2 linked regions of the Granulosicoccus antarcticus IMCC3135 genome follow. The protein of the gene in region 1 interacts with the protein of each later gene in a pairwise test. Links are inferred from orthologs where the notes say so. Each region holds a gene or a part of one and is shown on either strand. Other genes may lie near its edges.

Evidence for each region.
Region 2: the proteins of IMCC3135_RS24675 (region 1) and IMCC3135_RS32755 interact in binary tests that used the Escherichia coli proteins (3 or more experiments, as listed by UniProt). The link is inferred for Granulosicoccus antarcticus IMCC3135 from one-to-one orthologs.

Annotation. Positions count from the first base shown.
Region 1 is NZ_CP018632.1:5,681,134-5,686,969, forward strand. What follows is about bases 1,486-4,357. They hold IMCC3135_RS24675 (ATP-binding cassette domain-containing protein), read right to left. Parts: upstream 3,959-4,357; coding sequence 2,012-3,958; downstream 1,486-2,011. Other genes in these bases: IMCC3135_RS24670 (hypothetical protein), read right to left, coding at 1,486-1,992; IMCC3135_RS24680 (LemA family protein), read left to right, coding at 4,109-4,357. Outside these bases: IMCC3135_RS24660 (valine--tRNA ligase), read left to right, coding at 1-865; IMCC3135_RS24665 (DUF2970 domain-containing protein), read right to left, coding at 979-1,233; more of IMCC3135_RS24670, read right to left, coding at 1,252-1,485; more of IMCC3135_RS24680, read left to right, coding at 4,358-4,705; IMCC3135_RS24685 (TPM domain-containing protein), read left to right, coding at 4,749-5,678; IMCC3135_RS24690 (TPM domain-containing protein), read left to right, coding at 5,681-5,836. UniProt on the Escherichia coli protein: Genetic data indicate it may be involved in ribosome assembly or function.
Region 2 is NZ_CP018632.1:7,542,695-7,549,115, reverse strand. What follows is about bases 1,937-5,393. They hold IMCC3135_RS32755 (2-oxoglutarate dehydrogenase E1 component), read left to right. Parts: upstream 1,937-2,316; coding sequence 2,317-5,193; downstream 5,194-5,393. Other genes in these bases: odhB (2-oxoglutarate dehydrogenase complex dihydrolipoyllysine-residue succinyltransferase), read left to right, coding at 5,239-5,393; IMCC3135_RS32760 (isocitrate/isopropylmalate family dehydrogenase), read left to right, coding at 1,937-2,153. Also shown: IMCC3135_RS32775 (DUF3301 domain-containing protein), read right to left, coding at 1-118; IMCC3135_RS32770 (DUF1244 domain-containing protein), read left to right, coding at 210-500; IMCC3135_RS32765 (DUF6231 family protein), read left to right, coding at 548-1,108; more of IMCC3135_RS32760, read left to right, coding at 1,092-1,936; more of odhB, read left to right, coding at 5,394-6,421. UniProt on the Escherichia coli protein: E1 component of the 2-oxoglutarate dehydrogenase (OGDH) complex which catalyzes the decarboxylation of 2-oxoglutarate, the first step in the conversion of 2-oxoglutarate to succinyl-CoA and CO(2).

The sequences.
Region 1 (5,836 bases):
CGTGCCTGCTACCTTGAATCCGATTGATCGATGGATAACAAGCCAGCTTCAACACACCGAGGCAGCCGTTGCTCACCATATTGCGGAGTACCGCTTTGACCTGGCAGCAACCGCCCTGTACGAGTTCATCTGGAATGAATACTGTGACTGGTATCTGGAAATGGCAAAACCCATTCTGACGGGCAATACCAGCGATGAACAGAAACAGGCAACCCGCGTAACTCTGGTCAGAGTGCTCGAAACCACACTCCGGCTGGCACACCCCTTCATGCCATACATCACTGAAGAACTGTGGCAGCAAGTTGCGCCGTTGGCAGACAAGTCCGGCCCTACAATCTCATTGCAACCTTATCCTCTCAGCGATACACAGCTCATCGACCAGCAATCGCTGGATGAAATCGAGTGGGTCAAACAGGTTGTCATGGGCGTGCGCCGCATCCGCTCGGAAATGAATATCAATCCGGGCAAGCGTTTGCCTCTGATACTTGCAGATTCATCAGCCACAGATATCGAACGGCTGGAGCAGCATCGAGAGTTACTGGTTTTCCTGGCCAGACTGGACACTATCGAATTGCTCGACACCAACACCGAGGCCCCTGATTGCGCTGTTTCTCTGGTGGATCAACTCAAACTGATGATCCCGATGGCAGGCTTGATCGACAAGCAAGCTGAATTGGCGCGATTGACCAAGGAGACAGACCGGTTAACCAAAGAAGTCGCACGTCTGAGCGGCAAACTGGGTAATCCCGGCTTTACGGCCAAGGCACCTGCCAATGTGGTTGAATCAGAGCAGCGCAAACTGGATGATGCCAGAAGCTCTTTGACACAGCTTGAAGAGCAGCGTCAACGTATCGCGGCCATGTAACAGGATTGATCATACCGCCGCCTGAGAAATCGGTCGATTTCTCAGGTTCTGATCTGCCTACTGACTTATAACGTTCGATTGCCGGAGGCGAATCTCCGGCCCTGCAAAGCAGGTTAGCTCGTTGCGAGCAGGTACTGCACGATCAGCCAGACGACAAACAGGAACACGAACGTTCCGATAAAGCCACCAATAATGAAATGCAGTGGTTTTCCCTGAGTGAAATCACGCTCGCGGTTCTTTTTCGACTGAACACCAATTAGCCCAGCCCCAACGCTCTGAACAATGTTCCAGAAGCTTGTTCCGGAACGTTCGCTGACACCACCATCACCATCGGTATGGGAACTGCTTTTTTCTGGACTCTGCGTCATATTGCCTCTTGTACTACTCTAGAAACGTAACCCTGCTTTAGCAGAGTAGGACTGATAATCCCCAGTTTGATCCGCTTCAACGGTTATCGCAACCCCCAGATTGATAGTCAAACCGACATACAGTTTGTTCTGTTCGACCGTTTCCGAATCCAGACCACCCTCGCCGTCAAGCTTGGCTCTTGTCTGCACGATTCCAACGCCTGCAAAAGGTGTCAGCATCACAAAACCCTTTGAGACAGTCAGCTCCAACGCGCCGTTGCTAAGGTCCAGGTCGTCAACCCCTTCCATCTGACTGTAACTGGCACGAACGGCCAGAGACGGAGTCAGGATTCCACCATCGATCAAGCTGTAACGCACTTCCGCACCCACAATGGATATGTCCGTATCAATAGACTTGGTGAGTGAGGCGCCGATATCCAGACCGAAAGGCAGGCCTTTCAAGACCTGAACTCGCGCCAGATTGATCTGACCGCTGTCAAACGAGCCATTGCTGCCAGCATCGAAAAGATTTTCATCAATTTCAGTGCTGGACAATACGACACCAACATCAAAACCCAACAGACCTTGACCCTCACCTGGTGAGACGCCTTTGTAATGAGTGCCTGCACCCAGATTTTCAGTCAGATCGCTGAATTGATCCTGATTCAAGGCACCCAGTGAATCCAGCGTACCTGCCCTTGAAAGAGCGGGCAATAACAGGATACTGGTGGCCACCACAGTGGCACACAATCGGGTGACGTTCGACATTCTGAATTTCATTATTTCTCGGCCTCTTGTTTTAACTTGCCGACTCGAGCGCCTCCATGCTCTCTAGTAGCTTCTCTTCTATGTCGTCCACAGAGCGACGCGCTTCAAGCTCTTCGGCCAGTAATTGCGTCAATTCAGACTTGCGTTCTTCATTGTACAGGCCATCAGCGCCCAATTTCTCTCTGACTTTGGCAAGACGGTCCGTTGCCTTGTCCAGTGCTTTCTCATGCAAGGATACGGCCTTCGTCAACGGTGCCAGGCGGGCTCGACGGTCGGCATCCAGTCGTTTCTGCGCTTTTCGGTCTAACATCCCGTCCATCGGAGCTAACCCGGAGGCGCTCTCGACACCAGCAGCACCACCGTTCATTGCAGATTGTCCAGAATTAGTACTGACATCCCCTGATACCGCTTGGCGCTGTGCTGCCAACCAGCGCGCATATCCATCCAGATCGTCATTGAAAGGAGTCAAAGAACCCTTGGCGACCAGCCACAATTCATCCACCACCGTCCTCAGCATGGTTCGATCATGTGAAATGACAAGCAAGGCACCTTCGAAAGCCACCAAAGCATCTGCCAAAGACTCACGCATGACAATATCCAGATGGTTAGTTGGCTCATCCAGCAACAGCAGATTAGGCTTGGACTGAACAATCAACGCAAGTGCCAGCCTGGCACGCTCGCCCCCCGATAGTGTCTCTGTTATTTGCAATGCTCGATCACCGGCAAAGCCGAACGTTCCCAGGAAGGTTCGCGCCTGCGTTTCGCTCAAAGACGGATCGTGTGTCAGAAGCGCCTGCAATGGCGTCTGATCAGAGCGCAGCTGATCTACCTGATGTTGTGCAAAATAGCCGATACGCAATTTCTGAGCAGGTATCCGACTTCCAGCCTGCAGCTCAAGCGAGCCTACCAGCGCTTTGACCAAAGTCGATTTGCCTGCGCCATTGACACCGAGCAAACCGATACGGTCGCCGCTCTGCACCGTCAGATTCACCTTGTTAAGTATCGTGTTCTCTCCGTATCCCAGATTGGCCTGCTGCAACACCACCAGCGGACTGGGCATGGTATCCGGCGTCTGAAAACTGAAGGTAAAGGGCGATTCGGGACGCACAGCCTGAGTATCACCCAGCCGTTCCAGCATCTTCAAACGACTCTGGGCCTGCCGGGCTTTACTGGCTTTCGCCCGAAAACGATCGACAAAACCCTGAAGCTCCTTGCGTCGGGCCTGAGCCTTTTCGTGCTCTGCTTGCTGATTGCTGAGACGGGCAGATCGCCAACGTTCAAATGCACTGTAATTACCCGTAACCAGAGAAACCGCTTCCGATTCGATATGCATTGTCGTATTGGTCACTGCATCGAGAAACTCACGATCATGCGAGACCAGTATCAGCGTACCTTCTCGCTGGCGCAGCCACGTTTCCAGCCACAGCACGGCATCAAGATCCAGGTGATTGGTAGGCTCATCCAGCAACAGTAATTCATTCGGACTCATCAAGGCCTGGCCGAGATTGAGCCGCATGCGCCAACCACCTGAGAAACGCGAAACCGGCCATTGATGTTGTTCAGTGGAAAAACCGAGACCATTGAGCAGCGATCCAGCTCTGGACTGAATGGTATATCCGCCCGCCTGCTCCAGGTCCGACAGATGAACGGCCAGACGCTCGCCCTCCTGGTCGGAACACTGATCAATGGCTGTCTGTATCAGGCGCAATTTCTGATCACCATCAACAACATAGTCGAGAGCACTTCGTTCCGAGGATTGCGTTTCCTGCGCAACATGCGTTATTCCGACATGTTGCTGCAGGCTGATGCTGCCGGTGTCCGGCTCCAGGGTTCCCTGGATCATTGCAAAAAGGCTGGATTTACCGGTGCCATTGGCACCCGTCAACCCCACCTTCTGGCCAGCATGGATAACGCAATTAACATCGCCAAACAGGCGTTTACCGTCGCGTCTACAGGCGACATCATTAAGACTGAGCATGCGCAGTATTTTACGCTGTCCAAGGACCCAGGCGCTCACTCAATCCATCTACTTACCCCGATAGTTTCCAAATAAGGCGGATCCAGAGTACCAATCAGCCATTCTGGGCGGTTCTGCTATCATCCGCCCCATGAAATCGGAGAACATATCGTGACCAGCAAGCGTTTTCGAATCACTACCACGCTCCTTGCCCTGCTGTTACTCAGCGGATGTGGCATCAATAACATTCCGACTTACGATGAAGCGGTCAACGGGCGCTGGAGTGAAGTACAGAACCAGTACAAGCGCCGTGCCGACCTGGTTCCCAATCTGGTAAACACAGTCGAAGGCTTTGCACAGCAAGAGCGTGACGTGCTGACAGAAGTCACTGAAGCCCGTACTCGCGTTTCTCAAATGAATATCTCGCCTGAAATGCTGACCGATCCGGAAGCTTTCCAACAATTCCAGGCCAATCAGGGCGAACTGACCTCTGCACTGCAGCGTCTCATGGTTGTCGTGGAAGCCTATCCCGACCTGAAGTCCAATGAAAACTTCCTTGCCTTGCAACAGCAACTCGAAGGAACAGAGAATCGCATCAGTGTCGCTCGACGAGACTACATCCAGGCGGTTCAGACCTATAACACGGAGCTGCGAACCATACCCGGACGCTGGTGGCATCGATTCATGTATTCGGACATGCTGACCAAGGAAAATTTTTCGATCAGTGAAGCTGACGCAGCTAATCCGACTGTCGAATTCAAGAACTGATCTTGTCTGCACGAATGCCACTTGCAAACCATGCTGAATATTCATGCTTGATTCACTGATCAACCGCAGATTCTTCTGGCTGTGCAGCCTCTGGCTGGCATTCGTATTTGTCTGTTCAGGCGTTATCCCGAAGGCCTACGCCCAGGACGACCTTCCGGCCTTGACAGGCAGAGTGGTCGACCTGGCCAAGCTGCTCGACAGTGCTCAGGAAACCGCTTTGAGCGCACAGCTGGAAGCCCATGAAAGCCAGACCAGCAATCAATTGGTCGTCGTCACCTTGCCATCACTGAACGGCAACCAGATTGCCGATTACGCCAATCGACTAGGGCGATTCTGGGAAATTGGCAGCGCCGAAGATGACAACGGAGTTTTACTGCTAATCGCCCCCAGTGAGCGCAAGGTTCGCATCGAGGTCGGCTACGGCCTGGAAGGTGCGCTGACCGATTCTTTGTCAAGCATCATCATTCAGCGAGAAATTCTTCCGCCCTTCCGGAGCAATAACTATGCGCTGGGTATTCAGCAAGGGGTGGATGCGATCATCGGCGCCATCGCAGGCGAGTACAAGGCACCGGCCAACTCAGGCTCAGCAAGCAATAACTCTGATCCATTCTCCGAAAAAGTCGGAAACTTCATACCCTTGATTTTCATTGCCATGGTTGCCGTACCAGAACTACTGCGTCGCCGAGGGCTGACCAAAGCGGCAAAAGGGGCTTTTCCGGCAGGCTTTGCGGGACTAATGATATCGGTTGTAACAGGCAATTTTCTCATAGGCCTGGCGGTTGCTGTGGTGGCATTCCTGTTTGTCTATTTCTTTGGCTCTGGCAACGGCAAAGGCGGCGGCGGAACCGGTGGACGGCATTCAGGTGGTTTTGCTGGAGGTGGCCGCATCGGTCGCGGCGGCTTGGGTGGTGGTGGCGGATTTAGTGGTGGCGGCGGCAGCTTCGGCGGCGGCGGTGCTTCGGGAGGATGGTAACCATGTCATTTTTAAGTGAATCCGAGAAAGCCCGACTGATCACCAAGATCAACGAAGCTGAATCAAGAACACACGCCGAAATCGTCACCGTTATTGCACAACAGAGTGATGGTTATCGCTACATCCCCATTCTTTGGGCAGCCTTGCTTGCCCTAAGC
Region 2 (6,421 bases), 1.9 Mb from region 1 along the record:
AAGCTTGTCGAGCGTGCTCGACGGCTCGTTCGTGCGCGCCAGATCCGGTCCACCACAGTGCAGCCAGAGCCGCAGGCAGGGCCAGAACGAGCAGATCGAGTAGGGGATTTCCCGTCATGGTTTCAATGCTTTGATTGCAGTCATCACTATCACCTTTATACTAGACTCGGACTCAAGAGGATGCATTACGAATGACGACCATTAAATCACTGGATGAGCAGAAGCAGGTTGAGCTGGAAGCTGCTGCTTTTCGGACTCTGGTTGCGCATTTACAGCAACGCACCGATGTCCAGAATATCGATCTCATGAATCTGGCTGGTTTTTGCCGTAATTGCCTATCCAAATATTATGTAGCGGCCGCAGCAGAGCAGGACATTACCCTTGAATACGAGGATGCACGCGAACGTGTTTACGGCATGTCTTATAGTGAGTGGAAAGCACAACATCAGACAGAAGCAACTGTTGAGCAAGCAGCGGCCTTTGCAGCCACGCACGATTGATATATGTCTGATCTCTCACCGATGAACAACCGTTTTCGGAGTATGCCGTGAGTGCCATTGAAGGATCGACGAGTAATTTTCAACATCAACTCGTGCAACACCTGCTGTCCTCGGGACCCGCCTCTGTCACCATCATTGGTGGCACTGGGCAAGTAGGGCAGGTGCTGAAAACTTTATCGGAAGATGCCCCGCCGGTCATTCATTTTGAAACATTGACAGACTGTCATGCAGCTCTGGACGCCGCCGAAGAGGCCACATTGGAAGGTGCTGCGGTCGCTCTTCTGCAGTTGGATGATAACGGCACTCAACTCAAGGAAGATGAGCTGGCGGTCGAGTTGGGCAAGGCCGTACGCCGTTTTCCTGCAAGACTTGTGGTTAGCATCGAATCAGAGGAACCTGCAGACACAGCGTTTTTCGCTTTCGGATTCCGCAAGTTGCACTTGGCCGATCAGCGATCGGTACGTTTATTTGAGTATTGTCTGAGCGAATACAAGCAGTCGCCAGATTGGCTCAATTCCCAATACTGGGCGAATCCGGCCAGATTCAACGCTGATGAAGACCCGGATATCTATGTAGAGGATGGTAGTGAAGATGATGAAGAAGACTGACACGGGCCCCATCCAGATAACAGAGCTGCTTGGCGATGGAATCGGTCCTGAGTTGGCGGAGTCGATACACGCTGTTGCTGATGCTTTACCCGTTGATTTCCAATTTCAGCAGATTGACTGGTCGTTGGCCAATCGTGAAGCTCGCGGAGATGCAGTCATCGATGAGGCTGAAGAGTCGATGCGGCGGACGAAGTTGGCCGTCAAATATCCGACAGTTACCAACAAGGTCAGCCCGAATGCCTTGATTCGGCGTCGTTGTGATTTCAGTGTCATCTACCGCCCTGCCATTTCCATCAAGGGCATTCATACCAATTTCAAGGAAGACGTCAATCTTCACATCGTGCGTATCGCTACCGGCGGTACCTATGATGATCCGGGCCAGCTGATTGGCAAGGATGCAGCCGTCTCACTGCGCATGGTGGAACGCAAACCCTGTGAGCAGGCGGCCAAGTTTGCCTTCGAACTGGCTCGTAGCAAGGGAATGACTTACGGCGACAGCCACTACTCGGTGACCAGCTCATCGAAACACACGATTCAAAGGGTTACAGATGGCCTGTTCGAATCGGTGGTGACGAAAGTCCACGAGCAGTATGAGGATGTACAACATAACGTCGAGCTGTTTGATGCGTTACTGGCCAAGATCATTCTTGATCCTTCCTCTTACGAAGTCGTGCTGGTACTCAACGAGTACGGGGATTTCCTCTCGGATATGGCATCAGGTCTGGTCGGTAGCCTGGGTACCGGCGCCAGTGGCAACTATTCGTTTGACGACAATAACGACGTTGATATCGCCATGTTTGATCCTGCCGGGGGAACGGCTCCGGACATTGCGGGTAAAAATCTGGCAAACCCTGCCGCTGTATTGTTGGCGTTCGGGATGCTCCTGGATCACGTCAATCGATACGATCTGGGGCACGCCCTACGATTAAGTCTGCTGGGATGTATCGAAAATGGCCACAGCACACGTGATTTGGGCGGTAAACTCAACACCGATGAATTTACAAAAATTGTTATTGATAACATTGCGGCTCATTTGCCCGCCTAGCCGATGCTGTTAATGACATCCGAACAGGAAATTTATTACATCAGTTCATGCGGATAAATACGCTAACACGCCCCCAGGGTTGGCGTTCCGCTCGCCATTCGACCACACTGCCAACACTTATGTTGACGGACAAACCTGTCACGTCACGGTCAGGACGCATTTCATGAGCGCACCATCCAAATCTCTCGAAGCCAGTCTTTCCATGCAGGAGCAGTGGGATAATTCCATGCTCGGCGGAGCTAACTCCCCCTGGTTAGAGCATCAGTACGAACAATATCTTAGCGATCCCAACTCGGTGGATGAAACCTGGCGTGATTTCTTCGCCAAGTTACCCATGGTGGCGGAAAATGCTCGGGAAGTAGCGCACTCAGAAGTGCGTGAGCAATTCAGGCAGTTGACGGGTAACTCGGCAGCGCGTGGCAGTGCCAGTGGTACCGCCAATGCTGCTGGTGGTGCGGCAGAGCTCAAACAGATTTATGTCACGCAGCTCATCAATGCCTACCGTGTGCGGGGCCACCAGCTTGCCAAGACGGATCCACTGAAGCAATTTGTGCCGGCCAAGGTGCGCGAAGTACGCTTGCACGAGAACGGTCTGTCCGAGTCTGATCTTGATACGGTCTTCAAGACTCCATCGCTGGAAGGTATCGATCAGGCGCCACTGCGCGACATCATTGCCCACCTGGAAAAGTGTTATTGCGGTGCGATCGGTTATGAGTTCATGTACATCGATTACACCCCTCAGAAAGACTGGCTGACGCATCGGATCGAAAGCGTCGCCTCCTCGCCGGCACTGAACCCGGAAACCAGAGAATGGATCCTGCAACGTGTCACGGCTGCCGAGAGCATGGAGCGGCATCTGGGTTCGCGCTATGTCGGGCAGAAACGTTTCTCACTGGAAGGCGGTGAAAGCCTGATAGTGGTGATGAGTGAGTTGTTGCGACGGGCAGGCTCTGCTGGCGTCAAGGACATGGTCATCGGCATGGCGCATCGTGGCCGTCTGAACGTTCTGGTCAATATTCTGGGTAAGAACCCGGCTGATCTGTTTCAGGAATTTGAAGGCAAGCGCAAGGAAAGTCTGTCATCGGGTGATGTGAAATATCATCAGGGCTTCAGCTCTGATATCAAGACACCGCATGGCCATATGCACTTGTCGCTGGCATTCAATCCATCGCACCTGGAAATCGTCTCTCCGGTTGTGGAAGGTTCGGTACGCTCACGTCAGGATCGCTACGGCGACAAGAATGGCGAGCAGGTCATTCCTATTGCGATCCATGGTGATGCCGCCTTCGCTGGACAGGGCGTGGTGATGGAAACTTTCAACATGGCGGATTCGCGCGGCTTCTCGACCAAGGGCACCGTGCATATCATCATCAACAACCAGATCGGCTTTACTACCAGTAACGTTGCTGATGCGCGCTCTACTTTGTATGCCACCGATGTGGCGAAGATGATCAATGCGCCAATTTTCCATGTCAACGGTGATGATCCGGAAGCGGTTTTCTTCGTCACTCAGCTGGCATTTGATTTCCGTATGGCGTTCAGCAAGGATGTGGTTATCGATATGGTCTGTTACCGCAGGCATGGCCACAATGAGACGGATGAGCCTTCGGTGACTCAGCCCATCATGTACAAATCCATCAAAGCTCTTGCCACAACACGTGCTCTGTACGCAGAACATCTGGCAGAAGCCGGTGTCGTTACTTCTTCTGATGCCGATCGCATGGTCGAGGATTATCGACAGGCGCTTGACGATGGCAAGAATGTAGCTCCGGGCGTAATGGAAGGTCTCGATGAAGCTCCGGAGACGGCAGTTGACTGGTCAAGGTTCGGTGGTACGGACTGGAAGATGGATTACGAATCCAAAGTGCCATTGGCTAAATTGCAGGCCCTGGCGACCAGCTTGACAACACTGCCTGACGGTCTTGTACTGCACTCACGGGTCAAGAAGATCGTTGAAGATCGTCGCAAGATGACAGCCGGTGCACTGCCACTGGATTGGGGCTACGGCGAGACCATGGCCTATGCAACCTTGCTCGATGAAGGTTACTCCGTACGTCTCTCCGGACAGGATTGCGGACGTGGCACGTTTGCGCATCGACATGCGGTGTTACACAACCAGGCCACTCTGGGTGCTTATGTACCGCTACGTGAAATAACTGACAAGGCCAACTTCCTGGTCATCGACTCAGTGCTCTCGGAAGAGGCCGTACTGGGCTTTGAATACGGTTATGCCACTGCCGATCCAAACACACTGGTCATCTGGGAGGCGCAGTTTGGTGATTTCGCCAACGGTGCTCAGGTGCTTATCGATCAGTTCATCAGCTCTGGTGAAACCAAGTGGGGACGGTTGTGCGGACTGACGCTGCTGTTGCCACATGGTTACGAAGGGCAAGGACCTGAGCATTCTTCAGCTCGTCTGGAACGTTTTCTGCAGATGTGTGCTGAAGATAATATGCAGGTCGTTGTTCCGAGCACACCAGCGCAGGCTTATCACATGCTGCGTCGTCAGATGATCCGCGATATGCGTCGTCCGCTGATCGTCATGACACCAAAGAGTCTTCTGCGTCATCGTCTGGCGACATCGACACTGGAAGATCTGGCAGAAGGAAGTTTTCAGCCTGTTATTCCAGAAATCGATGAGTTGGATGCGAAGGCCGTGGATCGTCTGGTCTTCTGCAGCGGCAAGGTGTACTACGATCTATTGGAAAAGCGTCGCGAGAATGAGATGTCAAATGTTGCTCTGGTCCGACTGGAACAGCTATATCCTTTCCCGTATGACGAAATGAAAAGCGTCATCAAGCAGTACCCGAAGGCCAAATCCTTTGTCTGGTGTCAGGAAGAGCCACGCAACCAGGGTGCCTGGCGTTCGAATCGACATCGTATAGAACGGGTCTTGCCCAAGTCCGTCAGTGAAGTCGAATTTGCCGGTCGAGCACCATCAGCCTCTCCAGCCAGTGGTTATATGAGTCAGCATCTGATCGAACAGAAGCGACTGGTTGAAGAAGGTTTGGGGTTGATCCCCAACAGTCAGTCCCATTAATCTACACTTAACCTAATACAACCCGATGAGAAAGGACCGTCGCCCATGACTTCCGAAATCAAAGTGCCAACATTGCCTGAGTCAATCGCAGACGCGTTGATCGTGACGTGGCATAAGAAGGAGGGCGATCCGGTTCGCCGCGACGAAGTACTTGTCGATATCGAAACCGACAAGGTCGTCATGGAAGTGCCTGCCTCCGAAGATGGTGTGCTTGGCAAGATTATCGAAGGCGAGGGCACAACCGTGTCAGCGCATCAGTTAATCGGCTCCATTGAAGCGGCTCCGGCCGGAGGCGCTGCTCCGGCGGCCTCAAAGCCTGATGAAGCGGCTGAAGCGCCAGCAACTGAAAGTGAGGCTGGCGGCGCTGGTCAAACCAGTCCTGCTGTACGCAAGGCGCTGACGGCTGCTGGCTTGCAAGCTTCTGATGTCAAAGGTTCTGGCAAGAACGGTCGCCTGACAAAAGGCGATGTCGAGCAACATGTAGCAGAGTTGGCCAAGGCCAAGCCTGCAGCAGCTGCACCGGCGGCCAAACCTGCAGCAGCTTCGACAACGGCTCTGCCTATCGTGGCTGATGGCGAACGCGTTGAAAAGCGTGTGCCTATGTCTCGACTGCGAGCAAGAATCGCCGAGCGTCTGTTGTCTGCCAGTCAGAACACAGCGATGCTGACAACGTTCAACGAAATAGACATGAGTGCGTTTATTGCGTTGCGTAATCAGTACAAGGATCGGTTCGAGAAGTCGCATGGCGTCAAGCTGGGTTTCATGTCAATCTTCCTGAAAGCCTCAACAGAAGCTCTGAAGCGCTATCCGGATATCAATGCTTCGATCGATGGTGATGAAGTGGTTTATCACGGTTATTGCGATATCGGTGTAGCTGTTTCGTCTGAGCGTGGTCTGGTGGTACCGGTATTGCGCAATACCGAGCACATGTCATTGGCTGATGTTGAGAAGACCATTGGTCTGTATGCTGAAAAAGCCCGTGATGGAAAGCTGTCTCTGGATGAAATGACCGGTGGTACTTTCACGGTTTCCAACGGTGGTGTATTTGGCTCATTGCTGTCCACGCCTATCCTCAACCCACCACAGAGTGCGATTCTGGGTATGCATGCAACACAGGATCGACCTGTTGCCATCAACGGTGAAGTTGTTATCCGTCCGATGATGTATGTGGCTCTGAGCTACGATCATCGCATCGTGGATGGCAAGGGCGCTGTTGGCTTTCTCAAGA